DNA from 2 places in the Pseudonocardia oceanicola genome. Region 2 is predicted to be linked to the other one. Evidence: predicted binding sites of a transcription regulator. Region 2 holds the regulator's gene; the other holds the start of a gene.
What was found. The regulator LexA, encoded in region 2, represses DNA repair genes until DNA is damaged. The targets are predictions, from matches to a motif close to CGAACACGTGTTCG.

Region 1 (5,382 bases), on a different contig from region 2:
ACCATGAACGCCGGGCCGGGCGACCGACGCCCCGGCACTGCCCTCGAGGTGCCCGCCCGCTGCCCGTGATCCACGTCCGGGCGGGGGATCGATCCGCGGACGTCTGCCCCGGGCCGCTGATCACGGCCCCGGGCACGGCCTGCTGACCGGATCGGGGCAGGTCCTCGCGCTGTGACCGGCGTCGCCGCCTAGGCTGGAGGGGTCCCGTCAGAGCCGCCCGCCCGAGGAGATCCGTGCCCGCCCCGACGAGCGCACAGCCACCGTCGCGGGACGGCCTACCCGGGCGCGCCCGCCTCGTGGTGCTCGCCTCGGGCTCCGGCACGCTGCTGCAGGCGCTGCTCGACGCCGCGCCGGACCTCGACTACCCGGCGGAGGTCGTCGCCGTCGGGACCGACCGACCAGAGGTCGAGGCGCTGAACCGGGCCGCCCGCGCGGGGGTCCCTGCCTTCACCGTCTCGCCCGCCGCGCACGCCGACCGGACGGCGTGGGACCGGGCCCTGCTCGCCGCCGTGCTCGAGCACCGGCCGGACCTCGTCGTCTGTGCGGGGTTCATGCGGATCCTCGGCGCGCCCTTCCTCGATGGTGTCGGCCGTCCGATCGTCAACACCCACCCGGCGCTGCTGCCCGCGTTCCCCGGGGCGCACGCGGTCCGCGACGCCCTCGCGCACGGCGTCAAGGTCACCGGGACCACCGTCCACCTGGTCGACGCCGGCGTGGACACCGGGCCGATCCTGGCCCAGGAGGCCGTCCCCGTGCTGCCCGGCGACACCGAGGCCGAACTGCACGAGCGCATCAAGATCGCGGAGCGCCGGTTGCTGGTGGCCACCGTCGCGACGTTGTGTACCGGAACGACGGCGTGCAACCAGGCGCTGTGCAACCGAGAGGCGAATGTCCAGTGAGCGAACGCAGGCCGGTGAAGCGGGCCCTGATCAGCGTCTACGACAAGGCCGGGCTGCTCGACCTGGCGACCGGCCTGCACGCGGCGGGTGTGGAGATCGTCTCGACCGGCTCGACCGCGCAGCGGATCGCCGACGCCGGGGTGCCCGTCACCCCCGTCGAGGAGCTGACCGGATTCCCCGAGTGCCTCGACGGCCGGGTCAAGACCCTGCACCCGCGCGTGCACGCCGGCCTGCTCGCCGACACCCGCCGGCCGGAGCACCTCGATCAGCTCGAGCAGCTGGGCGTCGCGCCGTTCGACCTGCTCGTCTCGAACCTCTACCCCTTCACCGAGACCGTGGCCTCCGGCGCGACGCCGGACGAGTGCGTCGAGCAGATCGACATCGGCGGGCCCGCGATGGTCCGGGCGTCGGCCAAGAACCACGACAGCCTCGCGGTGATCACCGACCCGGCCAAGTACGAGTGGGCGCTGGAGCAGATCGCGGCCGGCGGCTTCGTGCTGGAGGACCGGCGTCGGCTCGCGGCCGAGGCCTTCCGGCACACCGCGGCCTACGACGTCGCCGTCGCCTCGTGGATGGGGTCGGTGCTGGCCGGCGGCGAGTCGGCCTTCCCGGAGTGGGCGGGCGCGACGTGGACCCGCAAGGCCACCCTGCGCTACGGCGAGAACCCACACCAGGCCGCCGCGATCTACACCTCCGAGGCCGGCGGGTCGGGGCTGGCCCGGGCCGAGCAGCTGCACGGCAAGGAGATGTCCTACAACAACTACGTCGACGCCGACGCCGCCTGGCGCGCCGCCCACGACCACGGTGACAGGCCGTCCGTCGCGGTGATCAAGCACGCCAACCCGTGCGGGATCGCGGTCGGCGCCGATGTCGCCGAGGCCCACCGCAAGGCCCACGCCACGGACCCGGTCAGCGCGTACGGCGGTGTGATCGCCACCAACCGCGAGGTCACCGTGGAGATGGCCGAGCAGGTCAAGGACATCTTCACCGAGGTCGTGGTGGCGCCCGCGTTCGCGCCGGAGGCCCTGGAGATCCTGCGGTCGAAGAAGAACATCCGGCTGCTGCGGATCGACGCCGAGGTGGCCCGGCACGGCGCGGAGATCCGCCCGATCAGCGGCGGCCTGCTGATGCAGCAGCGGGACGCCGTCGACGCCCCGGGCGACGACCCCTCCTCCTGGAAGCTGGTCGCCGGCGAGGCCGCGGACGGGGAGACCCTCGCCGACCTGGCCTTCGCCTGGCGGGCCTGCCGGGCGGTGAAGTCCAACGCGATCCTGCTGGCCGCCGACGGCGCTGCCGTCGGCGTGGGGATGGGTCAGGTCAACCGGGTCGACTCCTGCCGGCTCGCGGTCACCCGGGCCGGGGACCGGGCACGGGGCGCGGTCGCGGCCTCCGACGCCTTCTTCCCCTTCCCCGACGGCCTGGAGGTGCTGATCGAGGGCGGCGTCAAGGCCGTCGTGCACCCGGGCGGCTCGATCCGCGACGACCAGGTCACCGCCGCGGCCGCCGAGGCGGGCGTGACCCTGTACCTCACCGGCACCCGGCACTTCGCGCACTGATCCCGGCGCCAGCCGGCCGTGATCGTTCCGAAGGTGACGGCGCTGCCGTGACGGCGGCGGTGCGGTCACCTTCGGAACGATGTCGGAAGGGTGACCGGGTCGAGTGTGTCCTTCGATGATCCTTCTGAATGAGACGCTGCTGTCGTGACGGCAGCAGTGCGGTCACATCCGGAGCGATCGTGGAAGGTGATCGGGCGAGCCGGCCCCGTCGATGATCGTTCCGGGGGTGACGCTGCGGTCGTGGCGACTGCTGTGCAGTCACACTCGGGTCGATCTTGTGGACAGCGAGCACGTCCTGTGTCGAGTGCGTGATCGTTCCGAGTGTGACGCTGCTGCTCGGGTGGTTGCCGCACGGTCACTCTCGGAGCGATCACGGCCTCGGTGATCGCTCCGACGGGCACGCTGTTGTGGTCGGCTCCGGGCTGAGGTGTCGCTCGGAACGATCACCGGCCAGCGCTCTCCGGGGCCACCCGATCGCGGGTTGAGGGTGTCGGCGAGCCGCGCTAGAGTTCGAACAAAGGTTCGAACGCCGTCTTCCCCGCGGCGTGGCCCGTCGTGCGGGGGAGGTGTGTCGTGAGCTGCCGTCAGGCTGCCCGCGCCGTCCGTTTCTCAGCAAGTCGTGAGCCGGTGTCGCGCGCGGCACCGGTGCCGCTGCGGTGGCCGGGGCTTTGCCGGCGACCGATCCGCCCCGCCCCGTCCGACCCGCTCCCCGCGCACCGTCCGGTCGGGTTCGACAGGCGAGCCGCACACCCCTCTCACGGCCGGGTCGTGGAGTCGACCTACCGCGCGCGTCCCACACCCGGCACGCGCTACGCCGCCGACGCGGCGCGCGTGCTCGCTGCCGGACCCGGCGCACCCGCTCCGACCGGCCTGCACACCCGAAGCGGCGCCGCACAGGTCGTCGACGGGATGTGCGACTGCCTCAGAGGGTGTGCGGAGTTCGTACCCCCGCCCCCTCGCGGGCCCTTCCGAGTCCGGGTGGCGGCGGCGTGAGTGAGGCCTGGGCGCTCGACCCGGATCCCTGGCCGGTCGACTGGCCGGAGCACGGACCGGGCGAGGACCCGGAGGGCGGCGTGATCGTGGGGAGCGGCCGCCCACCCGCCGACGCCCGCGCCCGGGACCGTCGGGTCCACGGAGCGGGGCGACCGGTTCGGCCCGGCCGTGCGCGGGCGTCGGGAACGGCGGTGGACGGCGCCGCCGAGCGGCTGGCGACGGCCCGTGGCCTGTTGCGGCGCGTGGAGGGCCGGTCCTCGGCGGCCCGGCCCGTGCCGACCCCGGGCGACGACGGCCGGATCCTCCCGGTCGTCGCGCCGCTGGCGCCGCTGCTGCCCGGGGGCGGACTGCGGCGCGGCTCCACCGTGTCGGTCCCGACCAGCTCGGGAGCGACGTCCCTGCTGTTCGGGTTGCTCGCCCAGGCCTCGGCCGAGGGGGCGTGGGCGGGCGTGGTCGGGGCGCCCGGGCTCGGCGCGGTCGCGGCGGCGGAGGCCGGGATCCGGCTCGAGCGGCTCGCGCTCGTGCCCAGGCCCGGGGTCGACCTCGTCGCGGTCACCGTCGCGCTGCTCGACGGGCTGGACCTCGTCGTGGTCGCGGGCGCCGAGCGGGCGGGGGTGCGTGCGGCCGACCGGCAACGGCTGGCGGCGCGCGCGCGGCAGCGCGGCGCGGTGCTGCTCGTCCTGGGTTCCTGGCCGGGTGCCGATCTCGTCCTCGGCTGTTCGGGGGTGGAATGGCGGGGCGCCGCGCGCGGTGCGGGCCGGTTGCGCTCGCGGTGCGCGGTGGTGCGGTCGACCGGCCGCGGCACGGGAACCTCCGGCCGCGCGCGGGAGTTGTTGCTGCCGGGTCCCGGCGGCACGGTCGCGGAGCGCGAGGAGATCCGCCCCGCGACGACGATCGACGAGCCCGCGGAGACCCTCGCGACCAGGGCGGCGGTCTCGTGAGCCCCCGGGAACGCTTCGTCCACCACGGTGATCGGCGTCCCGGACCGCTGGACGCCGTCCATGACCGGAATGTGTCCCGGATGGCGATCGCGGGCGGAGCCTGCAAGGGCAACCGCAGCACCGGGTCGGTGATCGCTGTCCTGGACCCCCTGGCGCCACTTGCGGCCGAGATGTGTCCCGGATGGCGATCACCAGCCGAGGTCCGGTTCGGTAACTCGACCGTGATCAGCGTCCCGGACCGCTGGACGCCATGGGTGGCCGGTATCGGTCCCGGCGACGATCACCCAGCCCCGCGCCTCGAGCGCCCACCACCCGGCCGACCGCCCCCACCCGGCCGACCGCCCCCACCCGGCCCACCCCACCACCCGACCCACTCCCACCACCCGACCCACCCCCACCACCCCGCAGACCCGGCCGACCACACTCGGCACCACCACCGGCCGACCCGGCCCGCCACCCGGAGGATCCCCATGGCTGAGCCCGGCGAGCGGGTGCTGGCGCTGTGGTCCCCGGACTGGCCCGTGACCGCGGCGATGCAGGCCGCGCACGTCCCCGCCCACCGCCCCGCGGCGGTGTTCCTGGCCAACCGCGTGGTGGCCTGTTCCGCGGGCGCGCGGGCGGCCGGTGTGCGGCGCGGGCTGCGCCGGCGGGACGCCCAGGCACGGTGCCCCGAGCTCGCCGTCCTCGCCCCGGACCCGGACCGCGACGCGCGGCTGTTCGAGCCGGTGGTCGTCGCCGTCGAGGAGCTGGCGCCGGGGGTCGAGGTGGTCCGGCCGGGCCTGCTGGCGCTGCCGGCCAAGGGCCCGGTCGGGTTCTTCGGCGGCGAGCGGGAGGCGGCCGAGCGGCTGATCGACCAGGTCGCCGCGCGCACCGGGGTGGAGTGTCAGACCGGGTTCGCCGACGGGCTGTTCGCCGGCGTGCTCGCCGCCCGCCGCGGGGTGGGCGTCGAACCCGGGCGCAGCGCCGAGTTCCTCGCCCCGCTCGGGGTGGAGG
Region 2 (5,382 bases):
TCACCGCATGTCCAAGCTGCGCCGCGAGATCGCCGCGATGAGCCGGGTCCGGGACACCCAGCGCGGCGCCCGCCGCCGCAACGACGTGCCGAGCGTCGCGATCGTCGGCTACACCAACGCCGGCAAGTCCTCGCTGCTCAACGCGTTGACGGACGCGGGTGTCCTGGTCGAGGACGCGCTGTTCGCCACCCTGGACCCCACGACCCGCCGCGCCGCGACGCCGGACGGGCGCACCTACACGCTCACCGACACCGTCGGGTTCGTGCGGCACCTGCCGCACCAGCTCGTCGAGGCCTTCCGCTCGACGCTGGAGGAGGCCGCCCAGGCGGACCTGCTGCTCCACGTCGTCGACGCCTCGGACCCGTTGCCGGAGGACCAGATCGCCGCCGTGCGCAAGGTCCTGGTCGAGATCGGCGAGGAGCAGGGCGGGACCATGCCCCAGGAGCTGCTCGTCGTCAACAAGACGGACGCGGCCGGTGACCTGGCGCTGGCCCGGCTGCGGCACCTGCTGCCCGACGCGGTGTTCGTCTCCGCGCACCGGGGCGACGGGGTCGCGCGGCTCACGGCCTGCATCGCCGAGAGGCTCCCGCGCCCCGAGGTCGACCTCGAGCTGCTCGTCCCCTACACCGAGGGCGGGCTGGTCGCGCGGCTGCACTCGGACGGCGAGGTGCTCGCCTCCGAGCACACGCCCGAGGGCACCCGGCTGCACGTCCGGGTGGGCCCGGAGCTCGCGGTCGCGGCCGTGCCGTTCGCGGTCGCGGGGGCGGGGTCGCCGGCGGGCGGCGCGGACCGGGCAGGCTCGCGCAGTGCAGACGGATCCGGGAACGGGGCCGTGGGCGCCGGTGCCGGGGCGCACGTCGCTGCGCGGCGCTGAGCGCGCCCGCGGCATCGGGCTCGCGATCGGTGCCGTCCTCCTGCTGACACTGCTGCTCGCGGTTCCGGCCGGCGCGGCGCCGGCGGCGCCCGAGGAGCGCTGCACGGTCACCGATCGCCGGCTCGTGGAGCTCTCCGGCCTCGCCGTCGGCCCCGACGGCCGAGTCTGGGCGATGAGCGACGGCGGCCGTCGGGTCGCGCTGTACCGGCTCGACCCGGGCACGTGCGCGGTGATCGGGACAAGGACCGCGGACCTGGACCCGTACGACGCCGAGGACCTCGCCGTCGCGCCCGACGGCGCGTTCTGGGTCGCCGACACCGGGGACAACGACCGGGCCCGGGACACCATCGCCCTCCTCGTGCTGCCGGCCGACGGCGCCCCGCGGCTGCACCGGCTGACCTACCCCGACGGCCCGCACGACGCCGAGGCCCTCCTGATCGGCGCCGACGGCGTGCCCGTGATCGTCACCAAGGAGGTCGGCGGCATCGCCGGGGTCTACCGGCCCGCGGAGCCGCTCGCCGTGCCCGGACCCACGCCGCTGATGCGCGCCGGCTCGGCGGGCTTCCCGCGCTCGGAGACATCCGGCGGCCCGATCGGCGCCCTCGGGGCCTTCACCGTGACCGGTGGGGCGACGAGTGCGGGCCGCGAGGTCGTCGCGCTACGGACCTACACCGACGCGTGGCTCTACCGGGTACCGGCGTCGGGCGACCTGGTCGCGGCGCTGCAGGGCACCCCGCTCCAGGTCCCGCTGCCCGGCGAGCCCCAGGGCGAGGCACTCGCGTTCCTGCCGGACGGCACCCTGCTCTCCGGGTCCGAGACCCGCGGCCTGGACCGTGGCCGGCTCCGTGCGGTGCCCGGTGCGGTCGCTGCGACGCTCGCCGCCGCACCGGCCGAGCCCGTCGTCGCGCCACCGCCGCCGGCGACCCCGCCGGAGCCCGCCCCGGACTGGCTGCCCGCGGCGATCGGGGCCGGGGCCGCCGTCGTCGTGCTGGGCCTGGCCGCGGGCGCGATGGCGCTGCACGCGCGGCGCCGCTCCCGCGTGTGACGAGCCAGTTAAGGCTGGTCGCGCCGGGGGTCCGGGCGGTCGCGGTCCACCTAGGCTGAGCCCGCCGGGAGGAGGGGGGCCGCGGTGCCGATCGTGACCGCCTACGAGGACACGCCGGGAGGCCACGACGCCCTGGTCCTGGGCGCACAGCTGGCCCGGTTGACGGGGCTGACGAACGTCGTCGCCACCGTCCACCCGACGGACGGGCTGGGTTACTCGGCGATGGCCCGCGACCCGCGGTGGCGGGAGAAGGTCGAGGAGGTCGCGCGGGAGCGGTTCGGCCGGGCGCGGGAGCTGATCGGTGGGGCCGGCGGGCCCGGCGAACCGGAGTTCGCCCCGCTCGGGCCGGGCCCCGCGGCGACGGTCCTCGCCGAGCACGCCGAGGAGGTCGGCGCCGCCGTGCTGGTGGTCGGCTCGACGGGTGGCGGTCTGCTCGGCCGGCTCGCCCCGGGCGGCACCGTGCAGCGGCTGTTGCCGTCGGCGCGGTGTCCCGTCGCCATCGCGCCGCGGGGGTACCGGCACACGGCTGCCCAGGGCGTCACGGTCGTCACGGTCGCCTACGACGGCACGGCGGAGGCCGACCGGGCCGCAGTCCTGGCCGTGCACCTCGCCGGCCGGACCGGGGCCGCACTGCGGTTCGTGGTGGTCGCGAGCGGCGAGGACGACGTGCCCGCAGCGAGGGTGACCGCGCAGCAGGGGCTCGCCCGGGCGCCGGTGGAGATCGACGCGCTCTCCGACGTGGTGATCGGGCGTTCGGTCGCCGCCGGCCTCGCCGACCTGCCCGAGCGCACGGACGTCCTGGTCGTCGGAGCGCGCGGGTACCCGCTCATGACACGCCTGCTGCTCGGCGGGGTCGCGGGCGTGCTGGTCCGCACCGCCCGCTACCCCGTGATCGTGGTCCCGCCCCCGGGCCGCTGACGGGCGCAGCGCGGGAACCCGCGGGCGCGGGACCTGCCGGCGCGGGAACCTGCCGGCGCGGGAACCTGCAGGCGCGGGAACCGCGGTCAGAGCCGGCGGAGCACCGCGACGACCCGGCCCAGGATCGTCGCCTCGTTGCCGTCGATCGGCTCGTAGGCCGGGTTGGCCGGCATCAACCAGACCTGCCCGTCCGTGCGCCTGAAGGTCTTGACCGTGGCCTCGCCATCGATCATGGCGGCGACGATCTCGCCCTGCTCGGCCACCGGCTGCTGGCGCACCACGACCCAGTCGCCATCCGTGATGGCGGCCTCGATCATCGAGTCGCCCTTGACGTTGAGCAGGAAGAGTGTGCCCTCGCCGACGATCTCGCGCGGGAGCGGGAACACGCTCTCCACCGCCTGCTCCGCCAGGATCGGTCCACCGGCGGCGATGTTGCCGAGCAGCGGCACGAACGCCGGCGCGGGCCGCTCGGCACGGACCTCGGCGGCCTGGGTGCCGCCGGACTCCTCCTCCGGGCTGCGCACGTCGACCGCGCGGGTCCGGTTGGGGTCGCGCCGCAGGTAGCCCTTCCGCTCCAGCGTGCGCAGCTGGTGGTGCACCGACGAGGTGGAGGTCAGCCCCACCGCGTCGCCGATCTCCCGGACGCTCGGCGGGTAACCGAAGCGCTCCACCCAGTCCCGGATCACCTCGAGCACCTTGCGCTGCCGGGGGGTGAGGCCCACCGGGTCCGCCGGCGGGTCCGGGAAGGCGCGCACCTGCCCGGGCTCCCGGCCGGTCTCGCCGGCTCCGCCGAGCTCGTCCCGTGCCATCTGCCTGCCGCCTCCTCGTGTGCCTGTCTCACGCTCTTGTCCCGGCCCGGTGCCGGTCCGGGGGCGTGTCCCGCTGGTCCGGCCCGTGCCCCGGCCCGTGCCCCGGTCCTGGCCCGGTCCTGGCCCGGCCGGAGTCCTGGCCCGGGGCTCGCGGTCCGGATCGGTACGCGGCCCTGGCCGCCGCGCATCCGCGGCCCGGCCGTCGTGCCCGTTCCGGCGGGCCGTACTCCCGTTCCGCGGCCCACGGCGCCGGGCGGGCCGGTGCCGAGAGGGACCCGGCCGGCCCGCCCGGTCACGCCCGGCCGGTCCGTCGGTTCCGGACGGTAGTCCGGATCCGCCCGATCGCCAAACACATGTTCGAACGACACGCCGATCGTGTCGGCGAGGACCCGTGACGGGCGTCCCTCGTGATGGTAGAAACTCGCACAGAGGTTCGATTCGAACATGTGTGCGATACTCGGCCGCTGAGCGGCGGGGACGAGGCGGAGGGGGCCGGCGTGGCGGGCGCGGGAATCACGGAGGGCGGTGCCCTGCGTCGGGCCCGCCGGGGCCGGTGTCGTCGTGGACGGGATCGCGGCGGACGACGCGCAGCCAGCCGACGCGGCGCCGCTGCCCGGGGGTCTCGTCCTGCGCGTCCCCGCGTGAGGGGGCGGCCCGCCGCGACCGCGGTCACGGCGGGCACCGCTTTCTGTCGGTGCTGGTTGATAGGAATCGCACACGCGTTCGACCGGTCGCTCGGGCATCCGGTTCGGGTGAGGTCGGCGCGGTGGTGGGAGGTCGTCATGGATCCCAGGAGTGCGGCGGCGGCCGGTGTGCGTGCCGGCGCGCCGGCCGGCGCGCGGGCTGCCGCGCCGGGCGAAAGGCGGGCCGAGCCGCGGCCGGCGGCCCGTCCGCGGCCCCGGTCGGGGGTCCGCGAGCCGAGTGGCCGTGCGCACCCCGTCCGCGGCCGCTCCGACGGCACACCGGAGCGGATCCTCGGTGCCTACGCCTCGGGGGCCCGCGCGCGGTTGGTCCGCCCGTCCGACGGGCCCGTCGCGGTGCCGGGGTGCCGGCCGGTCGTCAGGCCCCGTCCGGCCGTCGCCGACACCCGCTGCGTGCCGCCGCGGCGGCCCCGCCCCTCTCGGCTGTCGCGGTACGAACGCGCGGGCGGGGCGCGCAGGCTGGCGGGCGAGACCCGGGCCGGTGTGCTCGACCGTGTCCTCGCGGTCGTGGCGGTCGCGCTGGCCTCGGCCACGGTCGTGGTCGTCCTCGGGTTGCTCGCCGACGTCGTCGCGCGATGAGCCGCCGCCCCGGCCGGGCGACACGATCGCCGCGGTCGCCGGGGAGGCGAACCGGCCGGTCGTCGGGCGCGCACGCCGGGGGTCCCACGTGGAGTGCGGTCTCTCGCGCGGGCCGCGCGTGGGACCCGTGAGCGGCCCCGTGGGTGGCGGGCCTTCCGGCCCGGCCACGGTGCGTACCGACGCGGGCGACACGCCGGACGGCACGACACGCCGCGACACCCCGACGGCGCGTTCCCCGCTGTTCATCCGCGTGTCGCCGATGCGCCGAGCGGTCTCGGGGGATACGCGTCGTCACCCGCGCCGCCACCGTGCTCGCGAGGGGCGTGCATGACCTGCGGACCGTCACGGGGTGTCGCCGCCCGGCCACCGAGGCACCCGGGGACGGGGCGCCCGGGACCACGTGGAAGGTTCGTGCCCGATCGGGGGAAGCTGGCACGGACTCGCCGCGCACGAATG

Region 1: a site for LexA is predicted at 3,346-3,359, ahead of imuA' (DnaE2-dependent mutagenesis accessory factor ImuA'). Genes of this name have one in related genera too.

Annotation. Positions count from the first base shown of each region.
Region 1 covers NZ_JBJZON010000012.1:166,018-171,399, forward strand. Annotated here, with positions in the region: gene purN (phosphoribosylglycinamide formyltransferase) at 234-899, shown strand; gene purH (bifunctional phosphoribosylaminoimidazolecarboxamide formyltransferase/IMP cyclohydrolase) at 896-2,455, shown strand; gene imuA' (DnaE2-dependent mutagenesis accessory factor ImuA') at 3,445-4,389, shown strand; gene ACL02T_RS18780 (Y-family DNA polymerase) at 4,860-5,382, shown strand, end outside.
Region 2 covers NZ_JBJZON010000013.1:98,529-103,910, forward strand. Annotated here, with positions in the region: gene hflX (GTPase HflX) at 1-874, shown strand, start outside; gene ACL02T_RS19295 (SMP-30/gluconolactonase/LRE family protein) at 843-1,919, shown strand; gene ACL02T_RS19300 (universal stress protein) at 2,004-2,837, shown strand; gene lexA (transcriptional repressor LexA) at 2,924-3,646, opposite strand; gene ACL02T_RS19310 (hypothetical protein) at 4,429-4,926, shown strand.